DNA from 3 places in the Kitasatospora sp. NPDC041988 genome. Region 2 is predicted to be linked to each of the others. Evidence: predicted binding sites of a transcription regulator. Region 2 holds the regulator's gene; each other region holds the start of a gene.

Region 1 (6,432 bases), on a different contig from region 2:
GGTCGGCGGCCTCCAGATCGGCCGCCATGTGGTTGAAGGTGGCCGCGAGCTCGCCGATCTCGTCGCGCGAGTTCACCTCGACCCGGCGGCTGTAGTCGCCGGAGGTCATCGCGCGGGCGGCGGCGGTCATGTCGCGCAGCGGGGCGGTCAGCCCGTGCGCGAGGAACTGCATGAAGAGCAGTGACGCGATCATCGAGAAGATCATGATGATCCGGATCTGCGTCTCGGAACGGATCGCCACGACCACCATGCCGGTGGCCAGGAAGACCGAGACGATCACCAGGAGCGCGAGCTTGCCCTTGATCGAGCGGACCGGGTCGAGCGGCCGGATGTCGGCCCAGACCCGATGGGCGGCGCGGGCGGCCAGTGTGGGCCGCCGGGTGCCGTCGGTGTCCCCGTTGCGTTGCTGTGGAAAGGTCATTGGTCCCCTGTGATCCCCCGCGTGCTGTGATCCGTCAGGTGGCCCGCACGGCGGTTCGGGACACGGGCCCCCCGGAGGCCCGTCGCCCGAGGCGCCGCTACGAGAGCGGGGCTTCCAGCGCGTAGCCGACGCCGTGGACGGTACGGATCCAGCTGGCGCCGATCTTCCGGCGCAGTGCCTTGACGTGGCTGTCGACGGTGCGGGTGCCGGACGCGTCCGTCCAGTCCCACACCTCGGCCAGCAGCTGCTCGCGGGTGAGGACCGCGCGCGGCTGGGCGGCCAGGCAGGCGAGCAGGTCGAACTCGGTCGGCGTCAGGTGGACGTCGCCCGAGGCCAGCCGGACCCGGCGCTGCACGTGGTCGATCTCCAGCTCGCCGAAGCGCAGCGAGCCGAGAGCCGGTGTGCGGGCCGCCTGCTGGGCGCGCTCGACGCGGCGCAGCAGCACGTTGACCCGGGCCGCCAGCTCGCGCATGGAGAAGGGCTTGGTCATGTAGTCGTCGGCACCGACGCCGAGGCCGACCAGGAGGTCCGTCTCGTCGTCGCGCGCGGTCAGCATCAGGACCGGTACCGGGCGTTGGGCCTGGATCCGGCGGCACACCTCTAGGCCGTCGAACCCGGGCAGCATGATGTCGAGCACGACCAGGTCGGGCTGCCAGGTGTGGAACCCGTCGACGGCACCGGGGCCGTCGTGGGCCACGGCGACCTTGAAGCCCTCCGCGCCCAGCCGGGCCGCGATCGACTCGGCGATCGTGGGCTCGTCCTCCACCACCAGCACTCTGCGCTGGCTGCTCACCGTGCCGCCGCTGTTCTGGTTGTCCTGCTGAATTTCTGTCACGGTCACGCCACCGCCCCCAGGGCTGCGGGCCGGCCACCTGTGGGGATGGCGGGGCTCCGCTCGTAGTCTTGTTCCGTCGTGGACTGTGCCGGGTCCGCCGTCCCGTCGAACGTGCGGGGACGGGAGGGCAGGTGTGGACTGCCCACCGTTTCCGCACACTTCGCAGCGTACGGACCGCGGGTGGTTTCCGGCAGGTGGGCCGGACATTTCCGGCCCGTGAGGCGGCTGTCGGGCCGCCATCGGACCCACTCGGGAGTGGGCACGGGCCGATACCTTACCCGGCGATTTTTCACTGTGTGACGGTACGTATGCACACTTGTTGACGCCAAGCCGCCGGTCAGAGCCGCTACTCGTGCGTAAACAGAGGGAAGGTCTGGACCAAGGCCGGCCATCCGGCCATCCGGCCGTCCACCGGTATTCACGGGGTTTTCCCAGCGGACTCCCAGAACCGCGACGTACCGTGGTCACGACAAGATTCACGGGGGTGGGATTTCCGGCGCGCGCCGGTACGTTGGGCATCTGACGGGGCCGGTTGCTGCAGGTCGGAGCGGAGGCGGCATGGCGGGGCTGCGGGAGGGCGCCGGGCAGACCGGACCGCCCTACGGGATGCTGCGGTACGGGCTGCGGGCCGGGGTCGCCGGCTGGCTGCTGGCCCGGGTGCCGACGCCCCGGCGCAACCCCTTCGCGCTCGGCTACCTCGCGGTGGTCGGTGCCACCACCACCTTCGCCAAGCTCGCCGACCCGGACCTGGTGCTGCGCCTCCAGGAGGCGTCCAGCTCGGACGGGCACAACCTGTTGCACCACCCGCTGCGCGCGTTGCTGTTCAGCGGCTTCTGGGTGGCCGGGACGATCTGGATGCCCTACCTCTGGGCGTTCGCCTTCACCGTCGCGCCGCTGGAGCGGCGGGTCGGGTCGGGCCGGGCGGCGGCCGTCTTCGCGATCGGTCACATCACCGCCACGCTGCTCTCCCAGTCGGTGGTGATCGGCGCCGTGGCCACCGGGCGGCTGGAGTCCGCGGCGCTGGACAACCTGGACATCGGCGTCAGCTACGGCGTGCTGGCCAGCCTCGGCGCGCTGGCCGGGCTGCTGAAGCCGCGCGGGCGGCTGCTGGCGCTCGGCGCGGCGGGCCTGCTGGTCGCCGACCAGATCGCCGGCGACCGGGACTTGGTGACCGGGATCGGCCACCCGGCGGCGCTGCTGGCCGGGGTGGCGCTCTGGCGCTGGCTGCGAGGCACCCCCGGCCGCCGCTCGCGCCGACCCGAGCCGGCCGGGGCGGCCCCGGCGTCCGCCCCGCCGTCCCGCGGGGCCGCGCTGCTCGACCGGATGTGACGTCTCCCGGGCGTTTTTGACAGGCCCGCCCGAGGCTCTCCCCCTTCTCCCGCGGGCGCCTTTGTTCGCTCATGGCGAACAGGGGGCCGGGAACATCCGGCGCTCGCAAAACCTTAGTCAGGTCAACTCAACTTGACTGACTGGGGAGAGATCATGGCATCGACGTCCACACCGCTCACCCTGCCCGTGCTGCCGCTCGACGACGAGGTCGTGCTCCCGGGCATGGTCGTCCCGTTGGACCTCAAGGACACCGAGGTGCGGGCCGCGGTCGAGGCCGCGCGCGCCGCGGCCGCCGGTACCGGCAAGCCCCAGGTCCTCCTGGTCCCGCGGGTGGACGGCTCGTACGCGGCGGTCGGCACGCTCGCCACCGTCGAGCAGGTCGGCCGGCTGGCCGACGGCGATCCGGCGGCGCTGGTGCGCGCCGTGCGCCGGGTCCGGATCGGCGTCGGCACCACCGGGCCCGGCGCCGCCCTCTGGGTGGAGACCACGCCGTTCCGGGAGTCCTCGGTCGGCACCCCGGTGGCCGGGCGCGCCGCCGAGCTGGTCAAGGAGTACAAGTCGCTCTCCACCCAGTGGCTGCGCAGGCGCGGCGCCTGGCAGATCGTCGACCGGGTGGCCCAGATCGAGGGCGTCGGCGAGCTGGCCGACAACATCGGCTACGCGTCCTTCGCCACCGCCGAGCAGAAGCTCAAGGTGCTGCTGGAGGCCGACCAGGTGGCCCGCCTGGAGTACGCGCTCACGCTGCTGCGCGACCACCTCGCCGAGGAGGAGGTCAACGACACCATCCGCAAGGACGTCGAGGAGGGCGTGGCCAAGCAGCAGAAGGAGTTCCTGCTCAGGCGCCAGCTGGAGGCCGTCCGCAAGGAGCTGGCCGAGCTGAACGGCGACCCGGCCGACGAGGAGGGCGACTACCGGGCCCGGGTCGAGGCGGCCGACCTGCCCGAGAAGGTCCGCGAGGCGGCCCTCAAGGAGGTCGACAAGCTGGAGCGGGCGTCCGACCAGTCGCCCGAGGGCTCCTGGATCCGGACGTGGCTGGACACCGTCCTGGAGCTGCCCTGGAACGAGCGGACCGAGGACGCCTACGACATCGCCGGCGCCCGCGCCGTACTGGACGCCGACCACTCCGGCCTGGCCGACGTCAAGGACCGCATCGTCGAGTACCTCGCCGTGCGCAAGCGCCGGGCCGACCAGGGGCTCGGCCTGGTGGGGGGCCGGCGCGGAGGCGCGGTGCTGGCGCTGGTCGGCCCGCCCGGCGTCGGCAAGACCTCGCTCGGCGAATCGGTGGCCCGCGCGATGGGCCGCAAGTTCGTCCGGGTGGCGCTCGGCGGCGTCCGGGACGAGGCGGAGATCCGCGGCCACCGGCGCACCTACGTCGGCGCGCTCCCCGGCCGGCTCGTCCGGGCTGTCAAGGAGGCCGGCTCGATGAACCCGGTCGTCCTGCTGGACGAGATCGACAAGGTCGGCTCCGACTACCGGGGCGACCCGGCGGCCGCCCTGCTGGAGGTGCTGGACCCGGCCCAGAACCACACCTTCCGCGACCACTACCTGGAGGTCGAGCTGGACCTCTCCGACGTGGTCTTCCTCGCCACCGCCAACGTGCTGGAGGCCATCCCCGAGCCGCTGCTCGACCGGATGGAGCTGGTCCGCCTGGACGGCTACACCGAGGACGAGAAGGTCGTCATCGCCCGCGACCACCTGTTCCCGCGCCAGCTGGAGAAGGCCGGCCTGAAGGGCGAGGAGGTCGCGGTCGACGAGGAGGCGCTGCGCCGGCTGGCCGGCGAGTACACCCGTGAGGCGGGCGTCCGGAACCTGGAGCGCTCGATCGCGCGAGTGCTGCGCAAGGTCGCCGCGCAGAGCGAGCTGGGCGAGCGGGAGCTGCCCGCCGCGATCGGCGCCGACGACCTGCGCGCCCTGATCGGCCGGCCGCACCACGTCCCCGAGGCGGCCCAGGAGCCGGCCGAGCGGCGCACCGCCGTCCCCGGCGTGGCGACGGGCCTCGCGGTGACGGGCGCCGGCGGCGACGTCCTCTACATCGAGGCCTCGCTCGCCGACGCCGAGACCGGCGGCACCGGGCTCACCCTCACCGGGCAGCTGGGCGACGTGATGAAGGAGTCCGCGCACATCGCGCTCTCCTTCCTCCGCTCGCGCGGTGCCGAGCTGGAGCTGCCGGTCACCTCGCTGCGGGACCGCGGCGTGCACCTGCACGTCCCCGCCGGGGCCGTCCCCAAGGACGGGCCGAGCGCCGGCATCACCATGACGACCGCGCTGGCCTCGCTGCTCTCCGGCCGCAAGGTGCGCACCGACGTGGCGATGACGGGTGAGGTGTCGCTGACCGGGCGGGTGCTGCCGATCGGCGGGGTGAAGCAGAAGCTCCTCGCCGCCGACCGGGCCGGCGTCACCACGGTGATCATCCCCAAGCGGAACGAGGCCGACCTGGACGACGTCCCGGCCGAGGTGCTGGAGCGGCTCACCGTCCACCCGGTCGCGGACGTCCGGGAGGTGCTGAAGCTGGCCCTGGAGCCGGCCGAGGTGCTGGTCGCCGCCTGACGGGCGGCCGGCTGACGGGGTGTGGGATTCTGCGGGCCCCACGCCCCGTCAGGGCTTGTGCGACCACCTCGGTGCTGGACCCCCATTCACTACGCGGAGATCGGCCCGCGCACCGGCGCCGTGGTGCGCACCGAGTACACCGGGGCCGGCTTCCTCTGCGACATGCTCCGGATGGTCGGCTCGATCGCCCCCGGCGGCGTGGTCTACCAAAGGACCACCACCGGGGTGCTGCGGATCACCGCTGACGAGTAGCGGCCCGCGGCCGCCGTGGTCAGACTGCGAAGATGCCGTCCCTCACGCAGCGTGCCCTGGCCAGAGTGCCGGCCAGGTTGCGCCCGTTCCTGGTCAGGCACCGCCGGCTGGTGAAGTTCCTGCTGGTCGGCGGTGCCTGCTTCGGCCTGACCACGGTGCTCAACTTCGCGCTGAAGTTCACCGTGCTGGAGCACAAGCCGGTGGTGGCGCTCACCCTCGCGACCGTGGTCGGCACCGCGGTCTCGTATGTGCTCAACCGCCAGTGGTCCTTCCGGGCAGTCGGCCGCCGCCGCGAGGTGCTGCTGTTCCTGCTGGTCAGCGCGGTGGCGATCGGCGTCAACGTCCTCCCGCTGATCGTCTCGCGCTACCTGCTGGACCTGCGCGAGCCCCGGGTGACGGCCTTCACCGAGGGGGTGGCCGACTTCGTCAGCGGGATGGTCGTGGGCACCTTCATCGCGATGCTGTTCCGCTACTGGGCCATGCAGCGCTGGGTCTTCACCCGCCTCGCCGAACCGGCCGCCACCCCGGTGGAGCAGCCGCAACGCATCTCGTAGGGCGTGACTTGCCCGGCGCGCGCAGGTGCCCGGGCGGGCGCTCCCGGCCCGCCGGGAGCGGGCGGCCGAACGCGGTTACGCTGCAAGCGACCGGCCCCGAAGGCGGGTGCCAGGCAGCCGAGCGGGGTGAGGGCGATGCGCGAGACGGACGGCCTCCGGGCCGGACCCGCCAGCCAGCAGGGCATGCGCCGGGCCAACCTGGCGCTGGTGCTCGGCGTGATCGCGCGCGCCCCGCGCTCCCGGGCCGAGGTGGCCGCCGACACCGGGCTGACCAGGGCGGCCGTCTCCTCGCTCGCCGAGGAGCTGATCGCCGCGGGGCTGGTGGTCGAGGCGGGCCCGGCCGCGCCCAGCGGCAAGGTCGGCCGGCCCGGCACCGCGCTTGGTCTCAACCCCGGGGGGCCGGGCGGCCTCGGTGCCGAGATCGGGGTGGAACACCTCGGCGCCTGCGTGGTCGACCTGCGCGGCGAGGTCCGCGCCTGGCGCCGCCAGGAGAT
Region 2 (6,432 bases):
GCCGGGGGCTGCTGGCGGGGAACGGTGAACTGCTCGCCGGGGGCGGTCCAGAAGCCCTCGCGCAGGGAGAGCGCCATGCCGGCCCAGTCCAGGGCGGTCTCCACGGTGTGGTGGAGGGCCTCCTGCGACCAGGTGTCGTCGAAGACCAGCGGCAGCACGGGGGCGACCTGCTCGATGGTGGCGATCAGCGGGTTGTGCGTGATCGCTTCGTCCACCAGCAGGACGATCGGCTTCCGCAGCGCCGACGCCCACCCCAGCTCCAGGCTCACCCCGGCGGACAGCGGTGCGCCGACGTACGCGAAGACCAGGTCGGCGGACTGCAGGGCCCGGAAATCCGAGGGGACCCGCGGCTCGGGGGCCCGGCCGGCGACGGTCCAGGCATCGCTGTGGTGCGCGCTGTACACGGCGGCGCCGCTTCGCAGGAGCGTGGTGCGAAGCGTCGTCAGCCGCGTCCGGCTGGCCAGGGTCACCACACTGTCCGCCGGCCCGGTCAGTCGCATCAACGGCGCGGCCAGGAAGACTCGTGCACGCCGGCCCTCAGGGGCCTGGCTGTCGTGGTGACGCAGGTAGGGCTCGGTCATTGTCGACTCCGGGAGAAGGCCGACCGGGGGAGTAAGCGTCGGCGGATACGTTGGACCAGGGGTGCCCAAACTGATGGGACATGGTGGTTAGTTGAGTGGGAAATTGAAGGTACATCGGCAAGTGTGGTGAACTTGGACGGACCATCGAGAGCGAACTGATCGTCCATCGGGCGCAGTGGCGACGTCCAGGTTTGCGAGGTGGCATCTGGATGCCTGGCAGAGAGATGACGCACTGCGGGAGTGCAGCGGCGTGACATAGTCCGGCGCTATGCGGCAACATGTGTTCAGTCGTTCTACTGCTGGCCGTTTGTTTGATAACGGGTCTGAGGGAAGGGGCGGGCGTATGTCTCGCATGCACCGGTACGTCCGAAAGGTCGTTCTTCCTCTCGTCGTGGGTGCGGTGGCGCTGCTCGCCATCACGGCCACCGTGGCGGGGGGCGAGTATGTCGACGGCGAGCAGGCGAGTGCCACGGTCACCGTTGTCGCCTCCGATACGCATTGGACCTAGCCGGTCCGGCGCGCACCGCTTCCCTTTACGGCTGCTCGCCAGGCTCGTGGGACGCTCGCCCCAGGACGTAGCCCAGTTGAAAAAGCGAGTCGACGTTGTAGTCGTCGCGCATTTCGGCGATATGGCGGGCCAGCGTCCGCTCGCTTATGCCGAGCCGGCGGGCAATCACGCGATGATTCGTCCCGGACAGCAGCAGCTCGATGATCGTCTGCCGGAGCCGCGAAACGACTTCCTGTGGGACCGTCCGTTCGCCGTCGAACTCCAGGGCACGGCCCCAGTTGCGCTCGAATACTTCTTCCACCAGGTATTTGATCACGGACTGATCGTGGATGAACGCGGCCAGGCTCATGTCGTCGGCCACCGGGATGACCGCTATTCGGCGGTCGATGATGATCAGTCTGGTGTAGGGCTCGTCGAGGGTCCTGAATTGCCATCCCGCAGTGGCCAGGGTGGCGACATAGTCACGTGTGGGTTGATGGTAGCGAGTGCTGGCATGGTAAATCGTGCGCATGCTCGCGCCCCGGCGTAGCTTTGCGAGGTCGTCCTCCAGACCGGCGGCCAGGACCCCGGGCGGACGCGGTCCGCCAGGCTGCATGGCGAGCGCTTCCTCCGGGCCGCCCGCCTGGGCCTGCTGGAGCCGCTGATTTATCAACGCCTTCCCGTGTACATATTCGACCTGTCCGCCTTCCTGTCCTCGGGAATGGAAGGCTTCCGCGAGATCGCTGAGGTCGGCGGGGAGTGAAACGGCGCGGGACAGCAAATCCAGCGCCTGGCGCTGCCAGGCGAAGCTCAAACTGGTGGAAAGCTGGGCGGGGTCGACGGCGGCAAATACTCCGGGCTCGTCGATATCGGGCACCAGAAGGCCCAGGGCAATCAGTTCGTCGAACGCGACGGCTTCCTGCGGATCGTCGTCCTTTCGGACCAGTCGACCGTTCTCCCGGAGAGTGGCCAGATACAGTGCCCGGGCGTCTGCTGACAGGGCGCGCGACCCATCCGGCATGAAGCCTGGTTGCTCGCGGCCGTTCATCCTCGTCTCCTTGTCGTAGGCCGGCCAATACTGTCAGAGAGTCGGTGCCTTGCTGCGGAGTTGATCTTAGGCTGAGCAGGATGTCCGGCGTGGAGATTCGCGGACCTGGATGACGGTAGAGCGCTCAAGTCTGCACTCTCTCACCAACACCAAGCCGCCGGCACCCCCCCGACCAGAGGGAACCGGCGGCAGTGGCCGAAGAGGCTGGTCAGCGCTTGGGCCGCCACACCACCAGGGCGCTCGACTGCGTCGGCGGCTGGTAGGGCACCAGGTCGCGGCGGTAGGAGGCGTGGATGGTGGCCTCGCGCTGCTGGAGGGTGGTCGCGGCGCCTTCGAGCGAGTCGGCGAGTTCGGCGATGCGCGACTGGAGGGCGGTGACCTGGTTCTCCAGCTCGATGATCCGCTTGATGCCGGCCAGGTTGATGCCCTCGTCCTGCGAGAGGCGCTGGACCTCGCGCAGCTGCTGGATGTCGCGGGCGGAGTAGCGGCGGCCGCGGCCGGCGGTGCGGTCGGGGCAGACCAGACCGAGGCGGTCGTACTGGCGCAGCGTCTGCGGGTGCAGGCCCGAGAGCTCGGCGGCGACCGAGATCACGTACACCGGGGTGTCCTCGGTCAGGACGTACTGCGGGGGCGGGGCGGAGCGGCGGGCGCGCGGGGCGCCGCCGGGGAGGCCTTCGCCCACACCGGGACCGATCGGGCCGCCGGGGCCCAGCGGACCGAGGGGGCTGCTGTCGGGGGTCATCTGGTCGTCACGCTCCCTTCGCCGCCTTGAACAGGGCGGCTCGTGGGTCGTCGGAGGCGGTGGCCTCGCGGTACTGCTCCAGGGCCGTCAGCGCGTCGCCGGTGACGTGCTGGGGCACCACGACCTCCACGGTGACCAGAAGGTCGCCGCGGGTGCCGTCCTTGCGGGTGGCGCCCTTGCCGCGGGCCCGCAGGGTGAGGCCGTTGGCGCTGCCGGGGGGCAGCTTGAGCTTCACCGAAGGGCCGTTGAGCGTCGGCACCTCGATGGTGCCGCCCAACGCGGCTTCGGGGAAGGTGACGGGCACGGTCACGGTGAGGTTGTCGGCCTTGCGCCCGAAGACGGCGTGGGGGTCGACGTGCACGGTGACGTAGAGGTCGCCGGACTGGCCGCCGCGCTCGCCCTGGGCGCCCTTGCCCTTGAGACGGATGCGCTGGGCGTCCTGGACGCCGGCCGGGATCCGGACCTGCATGGTGCGGGCGGAACTGGCCCGGCCGCTGCCGTGGCAGTCCGGGCACGGGTCGTCGACGATCATGCCTCGGCCGCGGCAGTCCCGGCAGGGCTCGGAGAGGGCGAAGGCGCCCTGGCCGCGGCTGACGGTGCCGGCGCCGACGCAGGTGGGACAGACCCGGGGAGTGGTGCCGGCCTTGGCGCCGGTCCCGCTGCAGGTGCGGCAGGGGGCCTGGCTGGTCATCCGGAGCGGGACGGTCGCGCCGTCGACGGCCTCCTCGAAGGAGAGCGTCACCTCGGTCTCGACATCGGCACCCCGCCGGGGCTGGGGCTGGCGGCCGCCGCGGTTGAAGAGGCCGCCGAAGACGTCGCCGATCCCGCCGCCGCCGCCGGCGCCGCCGCCCTGGCTGCCGCTGAAGAGGTCGCCGAAGTCGAAGCTGTAGTTGCCGCCGCCGGGGCCGCCGGAGCGGAAGCCGCCGTTGGCGAAGAGGGTGCGCGCCTCGTCGTACTCCTTGCGGCGCTTCTCGTCCGACAGGACGTCATAGGCCTCGGAGATGTCCTTGAAGCGCTCCTCGGCCTTGCTGTCACCCTTGTTCGCATCGGGGTGGAACTCGCGCGCCAGCTTGCGGTACGTCTTCTTGATCTCGGTGGCGGAGGCGTCCTTGGGCACGCCGAGGACCTTGTAGTAGTCCTTCTCCACGTAGTCCTTGCCGCTCATGCGCCAACCTCGCTTCGCTCGGATGCCGCTTCGCGGAACGCGCGCCCCCGATTGATTCGCTCGCTGCGCTCGCTCATGCGCCCACCTCGCTTCGCTCGGCAGCCGCTTCGCGGAACGCGCGCCCCCGATTGATTCGCTCGCTGCGCTCGCTCATGGCTGCCGCCACCTCCCACGATCCATAGTCAATGTGCTGTCAAGAGACAGGGACAGGGTGCTGTCAACGGAGACGGCGCTGCGGAGCCGGCCGTCGTACTGGACGACGTACGACTCCGCAGCGCACAGGTTGTCAGCTCTCCGAGCCACCGTCGGCCTTGTCGGCGTCCGCGGCCTTGTCGGCGTCGGGCGCGGCGGTGGTCTGGGTGCCCGGCTGGGGCTCCGCGACCGCCACCATCGCCGGGCGGATGATCCGCTCGCCGATCCGGTAGCCGGGCTGGAGGATCTGGACACAGGTGTCCTCGGTGACGTCCGAGGAGTAGCTGTGCATCAGCGCCTCGTGCATGGTCGGGTCGAAGGGCTCGCCCTCCTTGCCGAACTGCTGGAGGCCCAGCTTGGCCACGACCGTCTCCAGGGACTCGGCGACGGACTTGAAGCCGCCCGTCACCTCGCCGTGCTCGCGGGCCCGGCCGATGTCGTCCAGGACCGGGATCAGCGACTCCAGGATGTTGGAGACGGCGATCTCGCGGACCGTCAGACGGTCGCGCTCGACCCGCTTGCGGTAGTTCTGGTACTCGGCCTGGAGGCGCTGGAGGTCCGCCGTCCGCTCGGCCAGCTCGCGCTTGGCCGCGGCCGCGTCGCCCGCGCCCTCGGTGCTGTCACCGGCTGCGGCGGCCTCCTCGGCGGCCTTGATCACGGCCTCCTCGGCGGCGGAGTCGTCGCCGGGCTCAGCACCCTGCGGCTTCTCCGTCATGCCGCACCGCCCTTGGGCTTCTCGTCGTCCACGATCTCGGCGTCGACGACGTCGTCGTCCTTGGCGCCGGCGGCGTCACCGGCCGGGGCGGCACCGGCGGCGTCGGCGTTGGCGTACAGCGCCTGGCCGAGCTTCTGGGCGGTGGTGGAGACCTTCTCGGAGGCGTCGCGGATGGCCGCGATGTCCTCGCCCTTCAGGGCCTCCTTGAGCTCGCCGATGGCGGCCTCGACCTCGGTCTTGACGTCGGCCGGGAGCTTCTCGGCGTTGTCGGCGATGAACTTCTCGGTCGAGTAGACGAGCTGCTCGGCCTGGTTGCGGGTCTCGACCGACTCGCGGCGCTTGTGGTCCTCCTCCGCGTACTGCTCGGCCTCGCGCATCATGCGCTCGATGTCGTCCTTCGGCAGCGCGGAGCCACCGGTGACGGTCATCTTCTGCTCCTTGCCGGTGCCGAGGTCCTTCGCGCCGACGTGCATGATGCCGTTGGCGTCGATGTCGAAGGTGACCTCGATCTGGGGCAGGCCGCGGGGGGCCGGCGGGAGACCGGTCAGCTCGAACATGCCGAGCTTCTTGTTGTACGCGGCGATCTCGCGCTCGCCCTGGTAGACCTGGATCTGCACGGACGGCTGGTTGTCCTCGGCCGTGGTGAAGATCTCGGAGCGCTTGGTCGGGATCGTGGTGTTGCGCTCGATCAGCTTGGTCATGATGCCGCCCTTGGTCTCGATGCCGAGGGACAGCGGGGTGACGTCGAGCAGCAGGACGTCCTTGACCTCGCCCTTGAGGACACCGGCCTGGAGCGCGGCGCCGATGGCGACGACCTCGTCCGGGTTGACGCCCTTGTTGGCGTCCTTGCCGCCGGTCAGCTCGCGGACGAGCTCGGCGACGGCGGGCATGCGGGTCGAGCCGCCGACCAGGACGACGTGGTCGATCTCGGAGAGGGCGATGCCCGCGTCCTTGATGACGTTGTGGAACGGGACCTTGCAGCGCTCCAGCAGGTCCGCGGTCAGCTGCTGGAACTGGGCCCGGGTGAGCTTCTCGTCCAGGTGCAGCGGGCCCTCGGCGGAGGCCGTGATGTAGGGCAGGTTGATCGAGGTCTCGGAGGACGAGGACAGCTCGATCTTGGCCTTCTCGGCAGCCTCGCGCAGACGCTGCAGGGCCATCTTGTCCTTCGACAGGTCGACACCGTGGCCGGCCTGGAAGACCTTCACCAGGTGGTCGACGACCTTCTGGTCCCAGTCGTCACCACCGAGGTGGTTGTCACCGTTGGTGGCCTTCACCTCGACGACCCCGTCGCCGATCTCCAGCAGCGAGACGTCGAAGGTGCCGCCGCCGAGGTCGAAGACCAGGATGGTCTGGTCGTCCTTGTCCAGGCCGTAGGCCAGGGCGGCCGCGGTCGGCTCGTTGACGATGCGCAGGACGTTGAGGCCCGCGATCTCACCGGCCTCCTTGGTGGCCTGGCGCTCGGAGTCGGAGAAGTACGCCGGGACGGTGATGACGGCGTCGGT
Region 3 (6,432 bases), on a different contig from region 2:
TTCCGGCTCCGGGCCGAGGAGTTGGAGGCGGGCCCAGCCCTGCGCGACGGCCGGATCGACCTGGAGGTCGGGTCCATCGACCACGTGGACCCCGAAACCAGGGTCGAGGAACTGGTCAGCCTCCGCATGATGGCGGCCGTCCGGCCCGGCCATCCGCTGGCCGAAGGGCCCCTGACCCCGGCCCGGCTCGCCGCCGCCCAACACGTCGCGGTCAGCCGCCGCGGCCGGTTCACCGGCCCCCTCGACACCGCCCTGGCCGAGCAGAACCTTCATCGGCGGGTCGGCATCGTCCTCCCCAGCCACCTGGCCGCCATGACCCTCGCCGCTCGCAGCGACATCGTCTGCCTCGTACCCGCGGCACTCCCCGGCGCCGCCCCCTCACCCCTCACCGGCGACGCCATCGCCCTCGGACTACACCTCCTGGACATCCCCGTGGCGCTGCCGCCCGTGACCGTCGGCATGGCCTGGCACCCCCGCCATGCGGCCGACAGAGCCCACCACTGGCTCCGCAACGCCATCCGCCGCACCCTCCGCACACCCGGGAGCCCGACCACATGACCTGACCGAGACACCGAGGCGCCGGGACGGCCGAACCGGCTCAGCCGCCCGGGCCCTTGGGCTTCTCGTCGTCCACGATCTCGGCGTCGACGACCTCCTCCTCGCCGCCCGGCGCGCCCCCGGAGCCGTCCGCCTGGCCGCCCGTGGTGCCGTCCGCGGGCTGGGCGCCGGAGCCGGACGAGGCCTGGGAGTAGATGGCCGTGCCGATCTTCTGCGCCACGACGGCAGCCCGCTCCATCGAGATCCGGACGGCGGCGGCGTCCTCGCCCTTGAGCTTCTCCTTGAGGTCGGCGAGCGCCGCCTCCACCTCGGCCTTGACGTCGCCGGGGACCTTCTCGGGATTGTCGGCGAGGAGCCGCTCGGTCGAGTAGACGAGCTGCTCGGCCTGGTTGCGGGTCTCCGCGGCCTCCTTGCGCTGCCGGTCCTCCTCGGCATGCTGCTCGGCGTCGCGCATCATCCGCTGGATGTCGTCCTTCGGCAGCGAGGAGCCGCCGGTGACGGTCATCTTCTGCTCGCGGCCGGTGCCGAGATCCTTCGCGGCGACGTGCATGATGCCGTTGGCGTCGATGTCGAAGGTGACCTCGATCTGCGGCAGCCCCCGGGGCGCGGGCGGCAGGCCGGTGAGTTCGAACATGCCGAGCCGCTTGTTGTACGAGGCGATCTCACGCTCGCCCTGGAAGACCTGGATCTGCACGGACGGCTGGTTGTCCTCGGCCGTGGTGAAGATCTCCGAGCGCTTGGTCGGAATGGTCGTGTTGCGCTCGATCAGCCTGGTCATGATGCCGCCCTTGGTCTCGATGCCCAGGGACAGCGGGGTGACGTCGAGCAGCAGGACGTCCTTGACCTCGCCCTTCAGCACACCGGCCTGGAGCGAAGCACCGACGGCCACCACCTCGTCCGGGTTGACGCCCTTGTGCGGGTCCTTCCCGGTGAGCGACCTGACCAGCCCGGTGACGGCCGGCATCCGGGTCGAACCGCCGACCAGGATGACGTGGTCGATGTCGGCCACCTGGATCCCGGCGTCCTGCACCGCCTGGTGGAACGGGCCCTTGCACCGCTCCAGCAGGTCGGCGGTGAGCTGCTCGAACTGGGCGCGGGTGAGCTTCTCCTCCAGGTGCAGCGGACCGTCCGCGGAGGCGCTGACGTAGGGCAGGTTGATGCTGGTCTCGCTCGCCGAGGAGAGCTCGATCTTGGCCTTCTCGGCCGCCTCGCGCAGCCGCTGCGCGGCCATCTTGTCCTTGGCGAGATCGATCCCGTAGCCGTTCTTGAACTGCTGTACCAGGTGGTCCACGACCTTCTGGTCCCAGTCGTCGCCGCCGAGCCGGGTGTCGCCGTTGGTGGACTTCACCTCGACGACCCCGTCGCCGATCTCCAGCAGTGAGACGTCGAAGGTGCCGCCGCCGAGGTCGAAGACCAGGATCGTCTGGTCGTTCTCCTTGTCCAGCCCGTACGCGAGCGCCGCCGCGGTCGGCTCGTTGACGATGCGCAGCACCTTCAGGCCGGCGATCTCGCCCGCCTCCTTGGTCGCGGTGCGCTGGGAGTCGTTGAAGTACGCCGGCACGGTGACGACGGCGTCGGTCACGTCCTCGCCCAGGTAGGCCTCGGCGTCGCGCTTCAGCTTCTGCAGCACGCGGGCGGAGATCTCCTGCGCGGTGTAGCGCCGGCCGTCCACGTCACCGGCCTCGGGGAAGCGCCACTGCGCGTCGCCGACGTGCCGCTTCACCGAACGGGCGGTGCGGTCCACGTTGGTCACCGCCTGGCGCTTGGCCACCTCGCCGACCAGCACCTCGCCGCCCTTGGCGAACGCCACCACCGACGGCGTGGTACGGGCGCCCTCCGCGTTGGGGACGACGGTGGGTTCGCCGCCCTCCAGGACACAGACGACGGAGTTGGTGGTGCCCAGATCGATCCCGACCGAACGAACCATCACCGGCCTCCTTCCGCAGACGCCCCGCCGGGCCGCGGGACTTGAGTCGGACCGAGTCAATTGTCACTCCGCCGGGGCGTGCGCGTCGTCCTCGCCGGGCAGGCACCTCGTGCACTGCGTGCGCAGTAGTGGCGACACCCGTACGGAGTAGCCGGGGTCTACGTACGGAGTAGCCAGGGCCTAGGTACGGAGTAGCCGGGGTCTACGGAGGGCGACGGAAGGTCACCTCCCGGCGGCCCGGGCGGGCGGCGCGGGGGCGGGGCGGGACGGCCGAAGGGCCCGCGGATCACCCGGGCGGGCGGTGACGACAGGCCGGGGCCGGGCGGGCGAAGTAGCGTGATGTGCCTGGCCCGACCGTTTTGCCCGGTCTGCCCAGAGATGCACCTTTCCCAGAGATACATGTCCGTTGAAGTGTTCATCCTGCTGCCGGAGGAGGCCCGATGGGCGTTCCAGCCGCTCGCATCGTCTTCGACGAGAGCGACCGTTCAGCCGTCGCGGACGCGGTGACGGAGATCCTCGCCACCGGCGCGCTGACGCTCGGCCCCTGGACCGAGCGGTTCGAGCAGGCCTTCGCGGCCGAGCACGGCGCCTCGCACGCGGTCGCCGTCGCCAGCGGCACGGCGGCGCTGGAGATCGTCCTGCGCACCGTCGACGTCCGCGACCGTGACGTGGTCGTCCCGGCCGTCACCTTCTACGCGACCGCCGGCGCCATCGTGCACGCGGGCGGGCGGCCGGTCATCGCCGACGTCGACCCGGCCACCTTCGCGCTCAGCCCCGCGACGCTGGAGGCGGCGCTCACCCCGGACACCGCCGCCGTGGTGCTGGTGCACATCGGCGGGCTGATCACCCCCGACGTGGACGCCCTGCGCGCGATCTGCGACCGGCGGGGCATCCCCCTGGTGGAGGACGCCGCGCACGCCCACGGCAGCAGCTACGACGGGCGCCCCGCCGGGTCGTTCGGCCTGGCCGGCGCGTTCTCGTTCTACCCGACCAAGGTCACCACCAGCGGCGAGGGTGGCATGATCCTCACCGAGTCGGCCGAGCTGCGCGACGAGGCCCGGATCCACCGCGACCAGGGCAAGGGCTCGTTCACCACCAACCACCACGTCCGGCTCGGCGCCTCCTGGCGGATGAGCGAGCTGAACGCCGCCGTCGGCACGGTGCACCTGCGGCGGCTCAAGGAGTTCGTCGAGACCAGACGCCGGGTCGCCCAGCGGTACGACGCGGCGCTCGCCGGCCTCGACGGCCTGCGGTCGATGGCCGAGCCGGCCGGTTCGCGCAGCAACTACTACAAGTACGTGGCGCTGCTGCCGGCCGGCGTCGACCGCGCCGCGTTCAAGCGCGCGGTGGCCGAGGAGCACGGCGTCCGGCTCTCCGGTGAGGTGTACGACCTGCCGTTGCACCTGCAGCCGGTGCTGGCCCCCTACCGACGGGAGCCGCTGCCGGTCGCCGAGGACCTCTGCCGCCGGCAGATCTGCCTGCCGGTGCATTCCGACATGACCGAGGACGAGACCGACCAGGTGATCGCGGCGGTCACGGCCGTCCACCGGCGGCTCGCGGGATGACCCCCTGCCGGGAGCATCCCGCCGTCCGGAGAGCCCGGAGAGCCCCGACCCAGCGAGCCGGAGAAGGAGAGAGAACGTGCGCGTAGCCGTCACCGGGGGGTGCGGATTCATCGGCTCACACGTCGTGGACCGGCTGCTGTCCGCCGGGCACGAGGTGCTCGCGGTGGACACCACCGACAAGTACCTCAACCCCGGTGCCGAGCACGCCCGGATCGACATCCTGGACCTGCCCGCGCTCACCGCCGCCCTGGACGGCAGCGAGGTGGTCTTCCACCTCGCCGCGATGGCCGACGTCGAACGCGTCGCCGCCGACCCGGTCCGCGCCGTGCGCGTCAACATCGACGGCACCGAGGCCGTCCTGGAAGCGGCCCGGCTCAGCGGCCTCAGCCGCACCGTGCTGGCCAGCACCGTCTGGGTCTACGGTGCCGCGCTCGCCGAGGCCGGGATGGACAGCGGGGAGCAGGAGCTGGACGAGCACGTGCCGATCGAGCTGGAGCACAGCGGGCACCTGTACGTCGCCACCAAGCTCGCCGCCGAGATGCTGGTGCACAGCTACCGGGAGCTGTACGGGCGGCACTTCACCATCCTGCGCTACGGCATCCCGTACGGGCCGCGGATGCGCGACGAGCTCGTGGTCGCCCGGTTCGTGCAGGCGGCACTGGCCGGCCGGCCGATCACCATCGCGGGCGACGGCCGGCAGAGCCGCAACTTCGTCTACGTCGAGGACCTCGCCGACGCCCACGTCCGGGCCCTCTCCCCCACGGCCGAGGACCAGACCTTCGCACTGGAGGGCTCGACCGCGATCTCGGTGCGGGACATCGCCGACACCGTCGACCGGCTGCTCGGGCCGGTCAGCATCGAGCACATCGAGGCGCGGGCCGCCGACTACTCCGGGCGCCGCATCTCGGCCGCGCAGGCCAAGCGGCTGCTGGGGTGGTCGCCACGGACCAACTTCACGGACGGGGTGCGGCGGTACGCCGACTGGTACCGGGACGAGGCCGCGCCGGCCCCCGCGCCCAAGCCCGCGCCGGGCACGTCCTGAGGCCGCGCCCGGTGCCGCACGCGCTGCTGGTCTCCGGCTCGCTCGGACAGGGCCACGACGTGATGGCCCAGGCCTGCGCGGACTCGCTGCACGACCGCGGGTGGACCACCACCACCGTGGACGCGATGGCCCTGCTCGGCCAACGGGCGGGCGCAGCCGGGGAGCTGGTCTTCCGCCGGCTGCTCGACCTGCCCGGGGTCTACGACGCCTTCCACTTCTCCGCGCTGCGGCCCGGCGCCCGGATCGCGCTGCTCGCCGACGCGGCGGCCCGGACCCGGCTGGTGCCGGCCCTGCGGGAGCTGATCGGGGAGCAGCGGCCGGAACTGGTGGTGTCGGTGTTCGCCACCGCGACCTCGGCGGTGAACCGGCTGGGCCGGGACCACGGCGGGCCCGGCTTCCGCCACCTCGTCCTCTGCACCGACGTCACCCCCCACCGGCTCTGGGTGCAGGACGGCACCGACCTCTTCCTGGTCACCTCCGAGGCCGCCGCCTGCGCGGTGCGGCGCTACCGGCCGGACGCGGCGGTCGCCGTACTGCCCGCGCCGCTGCGCGAGCCGTTCTACCACCCGCCGGGGCGGGCACAGGCGCGGGCCGAGTGCGGTGTGCCGCCGGACGCACGGTGCGTGCTGCTGATGTCCGGGTCCTGGGGGCTCGGCCCGCTCGCCCGGACGGCAGCCTCGCTGGCGGACACCGGGCCGCACGTGCTCGCCGTGGCCGGCCGCAACCGCGAGCTGGAGCGCCGGCTCCGGCACGCCGCCGGGCACCGGCCCAACCTGCACCCGTTCGGGTACACCGACCGGATCCCGGCGCTGATGGCCGCCGCCGACCTGGTGGTGACCAGCTCCGGCGACACCTGCAGCGAGGCGCGGGCGCTCGGCCGCCGGCTGCTCCTGCTGGACGTCGTCCAGGGCCACGGCCGCGACAACCTCCAGCACGAACTGGAGCTGGGCCACGCCGACGTGACCTCCGCCCGCCCCGCCGAGGTCGTCCGCAACGCCCTCGCCGCCCTGGACCGCCCCTCGCCGGCCCCCTCCCCCGGTGCCTCCCCGGACGGCTGGCGGACGGGGTTCGCGGCGGCGCTGGAGCAGGTGGGGCTGTAGGAGGTGGGGCTGTAGGAGGTGGGGCTGTAGGAGGTGGGGGGTACGGGGGACGGGTTGCGGGGGCGGGTTGGAGCCGCCCCCCGGCGCGTTACGGCACGCCGTGGTCGCGCAGCGGGCCGAGGGTCAGGCCGTGGCTGCGGCAGTGGGCGGCGATCAGGGGGAGGGCGCCGAGGGTGGCGCGCCAGGAGCCGGGGGCCGAGGTGCAGTCCGAGTCGTGGAGCAGCAGGGTGGCGCCACCGG

What was found. The regulator HspR, encoded in region 2, represses chaperone genes until heat shock. The targets are predictions, from matches to a motif close to TTGAGNNNNNNNNNCTCAA.
Region 1: lon (endopeptidase La) is a predicted target of HspR. The motif match lies at 2,698-2,716, and genes of this name have one in related genera.
Region 3: dnaK (molecular chaperone DnaK) is a predicted target of HspR. The motif match lies at 2,527-2,545, and genes of this name have one in related genera.

The regions. Positions count from the first base shown of each region.
Region 1 is NZ_JBVJCO010000017.1:71,823-78,254, forward strand. Features, by position in the region: gene ACZ6NC_RS18860 (sensor histidine kinase) at 1-421, opposite strand, end outside; gene ACZ6NC_RS18865 (response regulator transcription factor) at 519-1,256, opposite strand; gene ACZ6NC_RS18870 (rhomboid-like protein) at 1,815-2,585, shown strand; gene lon (endopeptidase La) at 2,739-5,132, shown strand; gene ACZ6NC_RS18880 (hypothetical protein) at 5,190-5,384, shown strand; gene ACZ6NC_RS18885 (GtrA family protein) at 5,417-5,938, shown strand; gene ACZ6NC_RS18890 (ROK family protein) at 6,074-6,432, shown strand, end outside.
Region 2 is NZ_JBVJCO010000050.1:18,367-24,798, reverse strand. Features, by position in the region: gene ACZ6NC_RS34525 (hypothetical protein) at 1-581, opposite strand, end outside; gene ACZ6NC_RS34520 (helix-turn-helix transcriptional regulator) at 1,115-2,116, opposite strand; gene ACZ6NC_RS34515 (heat shock protein transcriptional repressor HspR) at 2,325-2,858, opposite strand; gene dnaJ (molecular chaperone DnaJ) at 2,866-4,023, opposite strand; gene grpE (nucleotide exchange factor GrpE) at 4,310-4,930, opposite strand; gene dnaK (molecular chaperone DnaK) at 4,927-6,432, opposite strand, start outside.
Region 3 is NZ_JBVJCO010000003.1:151,904-158,335, forward strand. Features, by position in the region: gene ACZ6NC_RS05385 (LysR family transcriptional regulator) at 1-558, shown strand, start outside; gene dnaK (molecular chaperone DnaK) at 599-2,485, opposite strand; gene ACZ6NC_RS05395 (DegT/DnrJ/EryC1/StrS family aminotransferase) at 2,926-4,050, shown strand; gene ACZ6NC_RS05400 (NAD-dependent epimerase/dehydratase family protein) at 4,127-5,092, shown strand; gene ACZ6NC_RS05405 (MGDG synthase family glycosyltransferase) at 5,104-6,192, shown strand; gene ACZ6NC_RS05410 (polysaccharide deacetylase family protein) at 6,281-6,432, opposite strand, start outside.